One region of the Thermoanaerobacterium thermosulfurigenes genome, then DNA from elsewhere that is predicted to be linked to it. Evidence: riboswitches for the same ligand, from Rfam matches in the RefSeq annotation. Region 1 holds a riboswitch; the other holds the start of a gene.

Region 1 (6,364 bases):
TCATCTCATTTTTATCTTTTTTGACGTAAAATTCTTCATCAATAGGTATGCCAGTCACATTTATTTTGTCATCGGAAACACCCATCAAATTCATCTGACTTTTCATCTCTCGAGATCCAACAAAATACCCATCTATCTGGTGATGTATCCAATAGGCATGGACATCGTAATCAGTCAATATGGCAAATATCGGAATGTTGAGATCTCTTTTTATATGTGACAGAATAGAGCAAGAAAACGGATGGGTGCATATTACTGCGTTAGGCTTTAAATTTAACACGTAATCTTTTATAAATGTATAAACAGACATGCCTACCAGCTTATTTATACGCCTTTCTATCTTGTCCCTTTCCATCTCATAAAGATACCCCCATAATTCAGGTGTCAATTTTAGCGTCTTTAAGTAAATTCTCGTTGTCAAGTAAGACAGGCTGGGAAACTTCTCCCCAAGTGGATTTTCCACGAAGGCTTCAACGCCATCTCTTTTTTCGAAGGCTTTTTTTAAAGCCATCGCCGTTCTTTTATGTCCAGTTCCTATATCTTCATAAAGTATTAAAATCTTTATTTTATCCATCAAAAAGACCCTCACAATCACTATATTGATTATGGCATTTAAACATTAAATTTAAATTAAATTTGTATTAAAAATGCGTTAAAATCTATCCATCAATATAGTTTATTTTTATTTGCTATCTAATATTATACCATCAAAATCAATTTATTGTATAAAATTTATAAAAACCCTCTTCCGTTAAAAAGAGGGTTTTTATAAATTTTACGCTAATGCTTTTTTCTTTATCATCTCAATTGCATTTCTAACTTGCGGAATAATAGAAACCACAAAACAAATCAAGACCTCCACACCTACTAATATACCATTAACAAGAAGCGAATAGACAATAGGATTCATACCTTTTGGTGCATAGCTGGCAAAGAAGAAGACACCTGATAGAAAATGTGAAAAAAACCTGCCAAAACCACCAACTAAGATTCCCAGACTTAAATTCTTTTTAAAGAATCCTGCAAGTCCTAAGGCACCAAACGCCAATGGATAATCTAATAGAAGCTGTATCCAATGCACAACATAAGGGTCTTGTATTAGCTGAAGTATTCCATAGGCCATTCCCACCGCTATGCCTGGACCTGCACCGTAATAGTATGCAAAGACAAACAGCGGAAGCATACTGGCTGGCGTTATAGAACCACCTTGAGGCCAATGATAAAACCTTATATACGATAAGACAAATGATATAGCTATTGCCAATCCACCGTACACAAGCATCTTTGCGTTAAATTTCACGCTGTTTCTTAAAATGTAAAACAAAAAGGCAGCGAATAGAATCGCAATTATGATGGAAAGTGTGGCAGGCTTTATTTTTGTAAAGTCGGAAAAAATGCTTACAATGTAGGACATAAAAATAACCTCCTTTTGAGGCTATGTACCGCTTAAAACAAAAAAACCGCACACCGATGCGGTCTTTTGCCGCATTCCCTTCGTAGGTATTAACCTAATCAGGTTCTAGGGGTTTGGCATCTGCCATCTCAGCTAAAAGCACCCCCAGCGGACATAGTCTATTGATTAATTTATTATCTAATTATAATAAAATTACTTTTTAAATGCAATACCTTCATGTTGAAGCAGTAATGACTTGACATTAAGTCCTCCTGCAAAGCCTTTCAGTGTCATATCTGAACCGATGACCCTATGACATGGTATGATAATCGGAATAGGATTTTTATTGAGGGCATTTCCTACAGCTCTTGATGCATTTGGCTTACCTATTCTTCTTGCGATTTCACCGTATGTAGCGTAAAAGCCATACGGTATCTTCATAAGCTCTCGCCAAACAGATTTTTGAAAGTCTGTCCCTTCTAAATCTAACTTTACGCTAAATTCTTTCAAGTGACCCTCAAAGTACAATTTAAGCTGTTCTTTGCAATCAGCTATAAATGAATTCGTACTCCTTAAACATTGTAAATGTTCTTCATTAGGAAAATCTATCCTCGTTATGCCATCTTCGCTTGAATATATTCTTAGCGTTCCAATCGGTGTATCTAAGTCATCCCATACCACATTATCACATCCTGATGCATTTTGCTATTTAACAACTACTTCTTCGACTTCATCTTCAATTTCAAAATCTTCATTAGATTCATAAGAAGATTCACTTGATTCTGATTTGCCTGAAGTTGCTATTTTTGCTAAACTTTTTTCTATTGAATCAATCTTTTTCATTTTTTTCAATGTATAAACTATGTAAAATACCAAAAAGATAACTGATACAATCGGTGTAGCTAAAGCCACAAAATACTGCAGAAATAGCATAAATCCACTTTGAACCATTCTTGACACTCCCTTCTAAATAAGATATTCACTATTTATTATTTCACAAGTAAACTATCAAAGCAAGTATTATAAAAAATATTATACATAGTTTTTTCTACTAAAAGTAAAGCCATATTGGTGAAACTTAAGTTTCATCAATATGGCTTATTTTTAAACAGCATCTTTAAAATATCTTCTTACATCCTTTAGATAATCAATTATTGTCAAGTGTTGAGGGCATTTTGTCTCGCACTCTCCGCATTCTATGCAAGAACTTGCTTTACCTTCATTTAAGTTATTATAATTTCTAAGTGCTTCATCATAATTGTTGTACATGTGGGCTTCATTGTATACGGCAAAATTCTTAGGTATATTCACACCATTTGGACATGGCATACAGTAGTTACAAGCAGTACATCCTACAGGCGAAAGCCTTTCATAAGTTTCTCTGACTTTATCTACAAGTTTTACCTCGTCCTCGGTTAAACCATTTGCTTTTGATCTTGAGGCACTTTCTATATTTTGTTTCACTTGTTCCATCGTGCTCATTCCACTTAATACAAGGGAAACTTCAGGATGATTCCACACCCACTGCAAAGCCCATTCTGCAGGTGTCCTTTTTACACTTGCACTGTTCCAAAGCTCTTTGATAGCCTCTGGCGGATCTCCAGCAAGCTTGCCACCTCTTATTGGTTCCATTACAATAACGGCTAATCCCTTTGACGCAGCATACTTAAGCCCTTTTAAGCCCGCTTGATTGTTTATATCCATGTAGTTGTACTGTATCTGACAAAAATCCCATTTATCGTAATCATCGATTATGCCTTTAAAAACATTGTATTCGTCATGGAAAGAAAAACCTATGAATTTGACTTTGCCTTCTTTCTTGACCTTTTCCATCCAGCTAAACACATCAAGTCTTTTGTACTTCTCCCATCTCTCTTTATCCAATGCGTGTAGAAGGTAAAAATCTATGTAGTCAACGTCCAGTTTTTTTAGTTGTTCATTCAGGTATTTATCCATATCTTCTTTTTCATTAACAAGCCATGACGGAAGTTTTGTAGCTAAATACGTCTTTTCCCTGTATCCGTCTTTTAAAGCTTTGCCTACCACAATCTCACTTTGCCCATTGTGGTACGGATATGCAGTATCAACGTAGTTAACGCCATTATCTATAGCATATCTTATCATCTTTATAGCTTCTTCTTCATCGATCTTGCTGTTGTCTCCGCCTATTGTAGGCAATCTCATTGCGCCAAAACCCAATGCTGAAACCTTAACACCTGTATTGCCAAATTCTCTATACTGCATACAACCCCTCCGTATCTTAAAATTTAAATTTCTTATTTGATTATAACACCATTGCTTTAAATAACAAAATTCCCGTAATCGCATCTATTGCTTTAGCTTTTCAACAATGTTAATCTTAAATTAAGCTAATAGATAGGAGGTAATTGCATATGGAATACATCGATTTAAGAAGCGACACAGTCACGTTGCCAACTCAGGAAATGAGAGATGCCATGTACAAAGCTTTAGTAGGCGACGATGTTTATGGTGAAGATCCCACTGTAAAGAAGCTTGAAGAAATGGCAGCAGATATTATGGGAAAAGAAGATGCAATGTTTGTGACAAGCGGGACACAAGGAAACCAAGTATCTGTCATGACACATACACATCACGGCAACGAAATAATACTGGAAGAAAAATGCCATATAATTACGTATGAAGTCGGTGGAATAGGATATCTATCAGGGGTGCAAGCTAAAACTATACGAGGAATAAATGGTATTATGGACCCGAAAGATGTTCTAAACTCCATCAGGACAGATGACATCCATTTTCCAAAGACAAGTCTTATATGTCTGGAAAACACCCACAATAAAGCAGGTGGTACAGTTACACCACTAAGCAATATGAAGGAAATTTATGAGATAGCAAAAGAACACGATATACCTGTTCATTTAGACGGAGCAAGGATTTTCAACGCAGCCACATACCTAAATGTGGACGTAAAGGAAATAGCAAGATACGCTGACAGCGTAATGTTTTGTCTGTCAAAAGGACTTTGTGCACCCGTAGGTTCCATTGTGGCCGGCAGTAAAGATTTCATTAAAAAGGCCAGAAAGTACCGCAAAATGTTGGGTGGTGGTTTAAGACAAGCTGGGATTTTAGCTGCAGCAGGAATTGTAGCACTTGAAAAGATGACAAAGAGATTAGCAGAAGATCACGAAAACGCAAGGCTTTTAGCAGAAGGCTTAAATAACATAAAAGGCATAAAAGTTGACATGTCGACAGTTCAAACAAATATCGTCATGTCTGACATATCTGCAACAGGTCTTACAGGAGCACAATTATCCTCAAAACTTTTAAATTACGGGATTAAGGTAAACGGCGGCAATGACTACGCCGTAAGATTTGTAACACACTATTACATCAAAAAAGACCATATTGACAAGGTCCTTCACGCCATAAGCACAATATTAAAAGAGCAATAAAGATTATTGCTCTTTTTTGCATTTATCTTCAATATCATCATCATCGTGAAGCTGCAGCGGCATAGTCGCAACGACGATGTGTTTGTGTTTTAACAGTTCTTTTTCTATATAAACTCTCGTCTTATTATGAAGAATGTTGTGCCACCTTTTCCTAACTACAAACTGCGGCAATATTACTGTTATCATATCTCCTTTTTTATAGTTGTACTCTTCCGATTCTATAAATTTAAGAAGCGGCTCGACGATTCTCCTAAATGGCGAATATTTGACAATAAGCGGTATGTCCGTATTAAGCATGGCATACCTCTTTTTTATCTTTTCACCGCTTTCCTCATCTATAGACACATTAAAAGCGATGACATGCTCAGATATCGTCCTGGCATACCTTAACGCTCTGATACTGGCCTTATTGATGCTCTCTATAGGCACTATTACTCTGTTTCGATAGTGACTTTCAGAGATCTTTATGCACTGAAGATCTTCTGGGCTTACTCTAAGCTGTACAGCCACAGCCCTGTAATGCTTATTTATCTTAAGCATCATAAATACCAAAACAGGTATAACTATTATTACGATCCAAGCGCCTTCTCTAAATTTGGTTATTCCTACAATTACGACAACTAAAGCTGTGACAATAGCGCCTGTACCATTTATAATCGCCTTTATGACCCAATTTTTGCTTCTCGTCGTTATCCATCTCTTTGCCATGCCTGTCTGCGACAAAGTAAATGATATGAAAACGCCAATTGCATAAAGTCCTATCAAGGAAGTGACATTAGCCCTGAATGCCACAATAAGAACAGTAGCCAAAACTGAAAGCAATATTATGCCGTTTGAATAGCTTAGCCTGTCGCCTCTTTTGTTAAGCTGTCTCGGCATGTGTCCTTCTTTTGCCATTATCGCAAGTAAGAGTGGAAATCCTGAATAAGCAGTATTAGATGCCATTACCAATATGATAAATGTTGTTGCTGTAATGTAATAGAACATGAAGCCTCTACCAAATATTTCGTTTGCTAACTGTATGATTACAGCTTTGTCTCCTGCAGTAACGTGATACATGCTTATAAGGACAGATATGCCGCCAAATGAAATCAAGACAATAGAAGATAGCAAAATCAAGACAGTAATTGCTCGTTTAACAGATGGCTCTTTAAAATTCGGCACCGCATTGCTTACAGCTTCAACGCCAGTCAAAGCAGAACATCCATTTGAAAAAGCTCTTAAAAGTAAGAACAGTGTGACTGGTTCAACGGCTTTTAAAGGTGTAGTAGGAGGCACATATCCTCCTTTTATCTTTAAAATACCTGCAATAAGCATCGCAACTATGCCAAAAACAAAAGCATACGTAGGAACACCAAAAATTCTGGATGATTCACGTATACCTCTCAAATTGCCTATCATCAAAATCAGCACAATTGCGATACATATAAGTATTGAGTAAGGCCTTAAAAATAAAAATGCAGATGTTATCTGATCAACACCTGATGACACACTAACTGCCACTGTCAAAATATAGTCGACAGATAGTGCAGCACCAGCT
Region 2 (6,364 bases), on a different contig from region 1:
TGTGGCATGTATGGTCCTAAAGGATTAATGTAATACCCAACTATATCACCTACAGCACCTACTATACCTCCTGCTGTAGATCCAAACATTATCCCTGCAAGAATCACCGGCAATGCGCCAAAGCCAATTCTTATACCTTCAATACCACCAACAGCTATTCTAATACTAGCTATTCTACTTAAAACTATGTTTAGGCTAATCAACAATGCTAGAAAAACCAGTTCTCTCGTATGTATTTTTTTCATTAAACAAGCCTCCCTATCAATTATATAGGTTATAATAAGACTGCTACATAATTAGAAAAAGACTACTACAATGGTACCATAAACTCTATATATCATCAATACTCTCAAATCAAGTTTTTTATAATATCAGATTAATTGCTTTTTATATATAGTAGCCTTTTAAGATCCGCTGCAAACCTATATGACATTTAGACTCATATTATATATTTGATGACATTGCCATCAAATATTGACTCTATTTCCTTTATAAAAAATTCCTTCATTTCATTTATCTCATCATTTTTGTACATAAATTTTTTGTAGCCAAATTGACCGAATCTACAAACCCTTTCTTCATCATTCATAGGCAGTGTATTTTCAGGAAAAATCTCTGATATGGTACTTTTGGCTTTTGCTGTGTATCTGTGTGAGATAATTTCAAATGTTATTGGATATGCAGTTTTTTCAGGTATACTTTCCTTCATTTTAAATAATAGTTCTTTATAATCTTTTTGCCAATTGTCATACAAAAAAACAGGCGCTATCAAAAAACCCATGGGATAGCCTGATTCAATTATTTTTCTGCTGGCTTCCAATCGTTTATTTAATGATGGAGTCCTTTTTTCATATTCATTTATGATTTTTTCAGTATTTAAACTAAATCTCACTTCTGTATGTCCATTATGTTCAATATCAAGAAGTGTATCTATGTCTGTAAACTTCGTGACAAATCTAAATCTTCCACTTTCGCTTTTGCTGAAAAATTCTATCGCAGATTTTAGAATGTTTGTATACGGCTCTACTGGCACGGGATCTGACGTTGCCGAACCTTCAAAAATTGTCTTTTCAGGTTTCCTTGTTTCAATATAATCATTTGCCCACATAAATATGTCATCTATATTTACATTGACCTTTATGTAAGGCCTCTCGCTTAAATTTGTATTAAGATAACAATATTGACATTGACCTACACAACCAGATAGCAATGGTAGCTGATAATTAGCTGATGGTTTACAAGATTGAAAATCTATCTTTTTCTTCACGCCCACAACTAAAGTATTTTTCCCTTCTTTATAATATTCTCGTAAATTGTCCCCTGGTATATGTCCTTTTATTCTATTTCCTTTCATCTCTATAAATTCAACTTCTTTTCTGTCTTTAAAAAATTGGTATATGTTGTATCCAATTTCATAGTCTATAGCATTTTTTTCAAAAATAATGCGCTTAGGAATAAACATTTTCGTACTCCTTTTTTTTAAGTAATTTGTTTATTTTTATTCTTAGCACATTTCAAATAGTATATGCAAAAAGCACATCCTATTTGTAAGAATGTGCTTTTCATACTACTTTGATATAGCATCTTTTAAGCGCCTTGTGGCAAAACCTATATCATCTGATGCCATGATCTCTGATACAACTGAGATTCCATCAACGCCCGTTCTCATTACATCTAATGCATTGCTGTATTTTATGCCTCCAATTGCGACAACAGGAATCTTTACTGCTTCTTTTATTTTTTTTAAATTCAAAAGCCCTATTGCTTCACCTATATCTTTCTTTGTGCCTGTGTAGAATACTGCACCTGCTCCTATGTAGTCAGCACCATCTCTTTCTGCCTCTACGGCTTCATCTACGCATCCAGCAGATATGCCGATTATCTTATTATCGCCCATGATCTTTCTTGCAATGCTGCATGGCAGATCTTCTTGACCTAGGTGAACTCCATCTGCATCAACAGACAGTGCTATATCAATTCTGTCATTTATTATAAATGGAACATTGTATTTTCCTGCAATATCTTTTAATCTTTTAGCAATCTCGTAAAACTCTCTTGATGAAATATCCTTTTCCCTAAGCTGTAGCATAGTAACACCGTTTTGCAATGATTCTTCTACAGCATCGTAAAAATCTCTACCAGCCTTCAAAAGGTTTCTGTCAGTGACCAAATAAAGAGATACATCAAAATCTTTCATGCTTACGCCTCCAATACTTCAATATCAGCGTATTTCCTTATAATGTCGGAGTTTATAAGGTACAGATTGTCTATAAATTTTGCCCTAAATGTCCCAGGCAAATTGCACTCTTTTTCCGCCAATTCTCCAGCTATATTCATAATAAGAAGGGCAGCCAATGACGATATCACTTTGTCATCGCCGCATGCAGACGTAGCCGCCATTATTGCACCTAAAGTACAGCCCGCACCTGTTATCTTTGCAAATAAATGTGTACCATTTTTAACTTTTACTACTCTTTTCCCATCGCTTATATAGTCTTCTTTACCTGTTGCAACGACAACCGTATTTGTTAACTTTGCAAGTTTTACACAAGCTTCAATATTTCCAGTATCATCAAGAGAATCTACACCTTTCACATTTGCACTTTCACCTGATAAAGCCTTTATTTCTCCGCCGTTTCCTTTGATAATGCTTATATCGCTTATTTTCAAAAGCATGTTTACAAAGTCAACTCTGCTTTTTATAGCAGCACATCCTACAGGGTCTAAGACGACTGGTTTTTTGTGGTCTTTTGCTGATATTACAGAATTGATTATTGTCTCTTTAGTTTCATTATTGATAGTACCTATATTTACGTACAAAGCATTTGAAATTGCTGTAAAATCGTACGCTTCGTCCGGTGACATAACCATTGCAGGAGATGCCCCTATACTTAGTAGTGCATTGGCATTATCGTTTATTACGACGTAGTTTGTTATAGCGTGGACAAGCGGCACTTCTTCTTTTAATCTTTCTAAAACCTTTATTGCTTCTTCAACCATAAATTTTCTCCTCTCTCTTATTTAAAGATTTCATAATTGGATAGATTACAGCAGTTAAAATAATCGTACCTATTGTGGGCGTTATAAACCATTTTGATAGATTTGTGCCAAAATATGTAAGATAATTGTAGAATATCGTACCCACCGCAAAAGAAATCGTGGCAGGCACATTTAAGAAGCTATGGCTTTTGCTTTTCATCAAAAAGAAATCTTCAAATACAACCGTATATGCTGGAATAAATACACTTCCTATGGCGTATAAAAAGTTTTGGTAATTATCCATTGGGAACAAATATGCGGCAATAAGCCCCACAATGGAATATATAATAAGCAGACTTTTTCTGCTTAATTTAGCTTTGACAATAGAAAGGGTTGAAATAGCAGCAGAATACACATCCATAAAAGTCGTAGTAACCGTCGACAAAAGTATAATGAGAAGCGGTACAATTCCCGTTTTTATTGACGCAAAATACGAGATTATATCCTTTCCGCCTGTTTTTAAAGCCACATAAAGTCCTATAAAATACATGAAGCAGCTTGCTATGAAATATCCTGCAAATGTATATATAAAGCTGGACTTCCCATCTTTAGCATTTATAGTGTAATCCCCTACCAGCGGAAGCCATGATACAGGCATAGCAACGGCAAGCTCAACAGCACCGCTGAAACTCATGTCTCCCGTTACTGACGCTATTTTCCCGCCTTTTAAATACAATACAACAAATATAGTCAATATAAATAAAAGTACAACAGCAATATCGTTTATCCAATAAGCTTCATTGTCAAAGAATAATGTCCACAATAAAACAGATATGCCAACGACAAAAATTCCAATAGCAGTAGACATGCCTATGGCACCGTTGAAAGCCTTTGCAGACTGTATTATCATTACAGCCGTCCAGCCAACCAATTGAAGCACATTTAAAAGCCCTATAAATACCATGCCTCTCTCGCCCAATACACCTTTCGTGGACTCTATTGCAGGCTTCTTAACTCTAAAGGACATAAGCCCTCCTAAAGCAAAAAACAGAGTACCAATTATATGACCTAACAATATGCTTAAAATTCCTTTAGTTAAGCCTAATGGTGCAAAGTATGAACCAGTAAAAACCTCTGCAATGGATATGGCCGCACCTGCCCATATCAAAAAAAGCGTCGAATTTTTAATCTTCATAGTCAATACCTGCTTTCTTATAAAGATCTACTAAATGTCCTACAGGTCCTACACCTTTACCTATCTCAAGAGAATTTTTAATAGCCTCTGTTATGTAACTTTTTGCGTTTATTACTGCATCTTTCAAGCTAAATCCTCTACCAAGGTACGAAGCTATTGCAGATGAGTAAGTGCATCCTGTCCCATGTGTATTTTTGGTGTCGATCCTCTCCTGCGGCAAAAGTAAAAATTCACTTCCATCGTAAAATACATCAGTAGCATTTTCTACAGAATGACCACCTTTTACAACGACAGCTTTTACACCCATATCGATGATTTTTTTAGCAGCCTCTTTCATGTCTTCAATTCCCTCAATATTCATTCCCGTAAGTTCACATGCCTCCGGTATATTTGGAGTAATGATATCTGCCATAGGCAAAAGTTTTGTCTTCAATGCATCTATGGCGTCTTCTTTTAGAAGGTAATATCCGCTTTTTGATATCATGACAGGGTCTAACACGACGTTTTTTGGATTCCATATTTTAAGTGATGATGCAATAGCGTCAATGATTTCTCCACTTGACACCATGCCTATTTTCACAGCATCAACTTCTGTATCCTCAAATACACAGTCAATCTGCTTTTTGATGATATCTGCATCCATCTCCCTCACGTCAAAAACTCCTACTGTATTCTGCGCAGTAACTGCCGTTATGACGCACATGCCGTATACGCCAAGTGCGCAAAACGTCTTTAAATCTGCCTCTATGCCAGCTCCACCAATGCTGTCAGAGCCTGCAATTGTAAGTAACTTTCTCACATCGATTCCTCCTTTTTTGTATGCCTTAAGGAAATACGAAACAAAAAAGTGTGCTGGATAAGCACACTTAAATCCCAATGTACTCCCTACGCCGGCATTATCCAGATCAGGTTATGGGTCATAGCAGAAATAGCTGCTAACTCTCAGCCGGGCTATCACCCCAGCTCCCCAGACGAAATATTAACTTTTATTTAATTTTAACACAAATTGTTTGACTTGTACAGGATATTTCACTCTATCGTCAAATTTTCTTTTTGGTAGTTGTACAAATTATAGTACACGCCCTTCCTATTCATAAACTCCTCATGTGTACCTTCCTCTTCTATTCCATTTTCAGTAAGTACGATTATACGCTTGGCATTTCTTATAGTTCCTAACCTGTGGGCGATTATGAGGGTAGTCCTGTTTTTCGATAAATTTTCAATAGACTGCTGGATAATCGATTCACTTTTGTTATCAAGTGATGATGTCGCTTCATCAAGTATAAGTATCGGAGGATTTTTTAAAAACATCCTTGCAATAGATATTCTCTGCTTTTGTCCCCCAGACAATTTTACGCCTCTTTCGCCAATATACGTATCGTAGCCATCTTTTAGCTCCATTATGAAGTCATGTGCGTTTGCAGCTTTGGCCGCATTGATTATTTCTTCGTCAGTAGCATCTAATTTACCGTATGCAATGTTTTCTTTTATTGTACCCGAAAACAAAAATACATCCTGCTGAACAATGCCTATATTTTCTCTAAGCGATGATATCTTCACATCTCTTATATCTATACCGTCAATTTTTATGGAGCCTGCATCTATCTCATAAAACCTCGGTATAAGGCTTAAAAGTGTGGTCTTGCCTGCACCTGACGGTCCTACTATTGCCACTGTCTCTCCATGTTTTATCTTAAGATTGATTCCTGACAGTACTTCTCTTTTATTGTCGTAGCTGAATGTGACATTGTCAAACTCAATATCGCCTTTCACGTCTTTTAACTCTATCGCACCTTTTTTATCTGCTATCTCTGACTCTGTATCCATAAGCTCTACAAACCGCCTAAAGCCAGCCATACCCTGCTGGTACTGCTCTATAAACCGCAAAAGAACAGTCAAAGGTTGCAAAAACTGGCTAATGTATATTATATATGCCACCAAGTCACCTGTATTTATGAGGCCTTTCGATATAAAGTAGCCACCTGCTGCAAGAGTTATCACAACTGATATATTAGAAAGGAAATTTACACTAGAATCGAATATACCAATATGCTTAACTGCTTTTGACCTGGCACTTTTGTACATGGAGCTTTTATTATCGAATTTTAGTTTCTCAAATTTTTCCCTTACAAATGATTTGACGACTCTTATTCCTGTAATGCTTTCTTCTAATGTAGCATTCATCTGTGC

The links. Region 1 has a riboswitch for thiamine pyrophosphate ahead of thiT (energy-coupled thiamine transporter ThiT). Riboswitches for the same ligand answer to the same signal wherever they lie in the genome.
Region 2: another riboswitch for thiamine pyrophosphate. It lies ahead of thiD (bifunctional hydroxymethylpyrimidine kinase/phosphomethylpyrimidine kinase); the one in region 1 lies ahead of thiT (energy-coupled thiamine transporter ThiT).

The regions. Positions count from the first base shown of each region.
Region 1 covers NZ_JBPODR010000015.1:42,047-48,410, reverse strand. The annotation lists gene HNR52_RS07540 (MGDG synthase family glycosyltransferase) at 1-574, opposite strand, end outside; gene thiT (energy-coupled thiamine transporter ThiT) at 776-1,414, opposite strand; TPP riboswitch at 1,472-1,570, opposite strand; gene HNR52_RS07530 (methylated-DNA--[protein]-cysteine S-methyltransferase) at 1,607-2,074, opposite strand; gene HNR52_RS07525 (hypothetical protein) at 2,099-2,344, opposite strand; gene HNR52_RS07520 (aldo/keto reductase) at 2,498-3,637, opposite strand; gene ltaE (low-specificity L-threonine aldolase) at 3,787-4,824, shown strand; gene HNR52_RS07510 (APC family permease) at 4,828-6,364, opposite strand, start outside.
Region 2 covers NZ_JBPODR010000001.1:110,224-116,587, forward strand. The annotation lists gene HNR52_RS00565 (folate family ECF transporter S component) at 1-245, opposite strand, end outside; gene splB (spore photoproduct lyase) at 440-1,462, opposite strand; gene thiE (thiamine phosphate synthase) at 1,568-2,197, opposite strand; gene thiM (hydroxyethylthiazole kinase) at 2,200-3,000, opposite strand; gene cytX (putative hydroxymethylpyrimidine transporter CytX) at 2,993-4,174, opposite strand; gene thiD (bifunctional hydroxymethylpyrimidine kinase/phosphomethylpyrimidine kinase) at 4,164-4,973, opposite strand; TPP riboswitch at 5,040-5,154, opposite strand; gene HNR52_RS00595 (ABC transporter ATP-binding protein) at 5,204-6,364, opposite strand, start outside.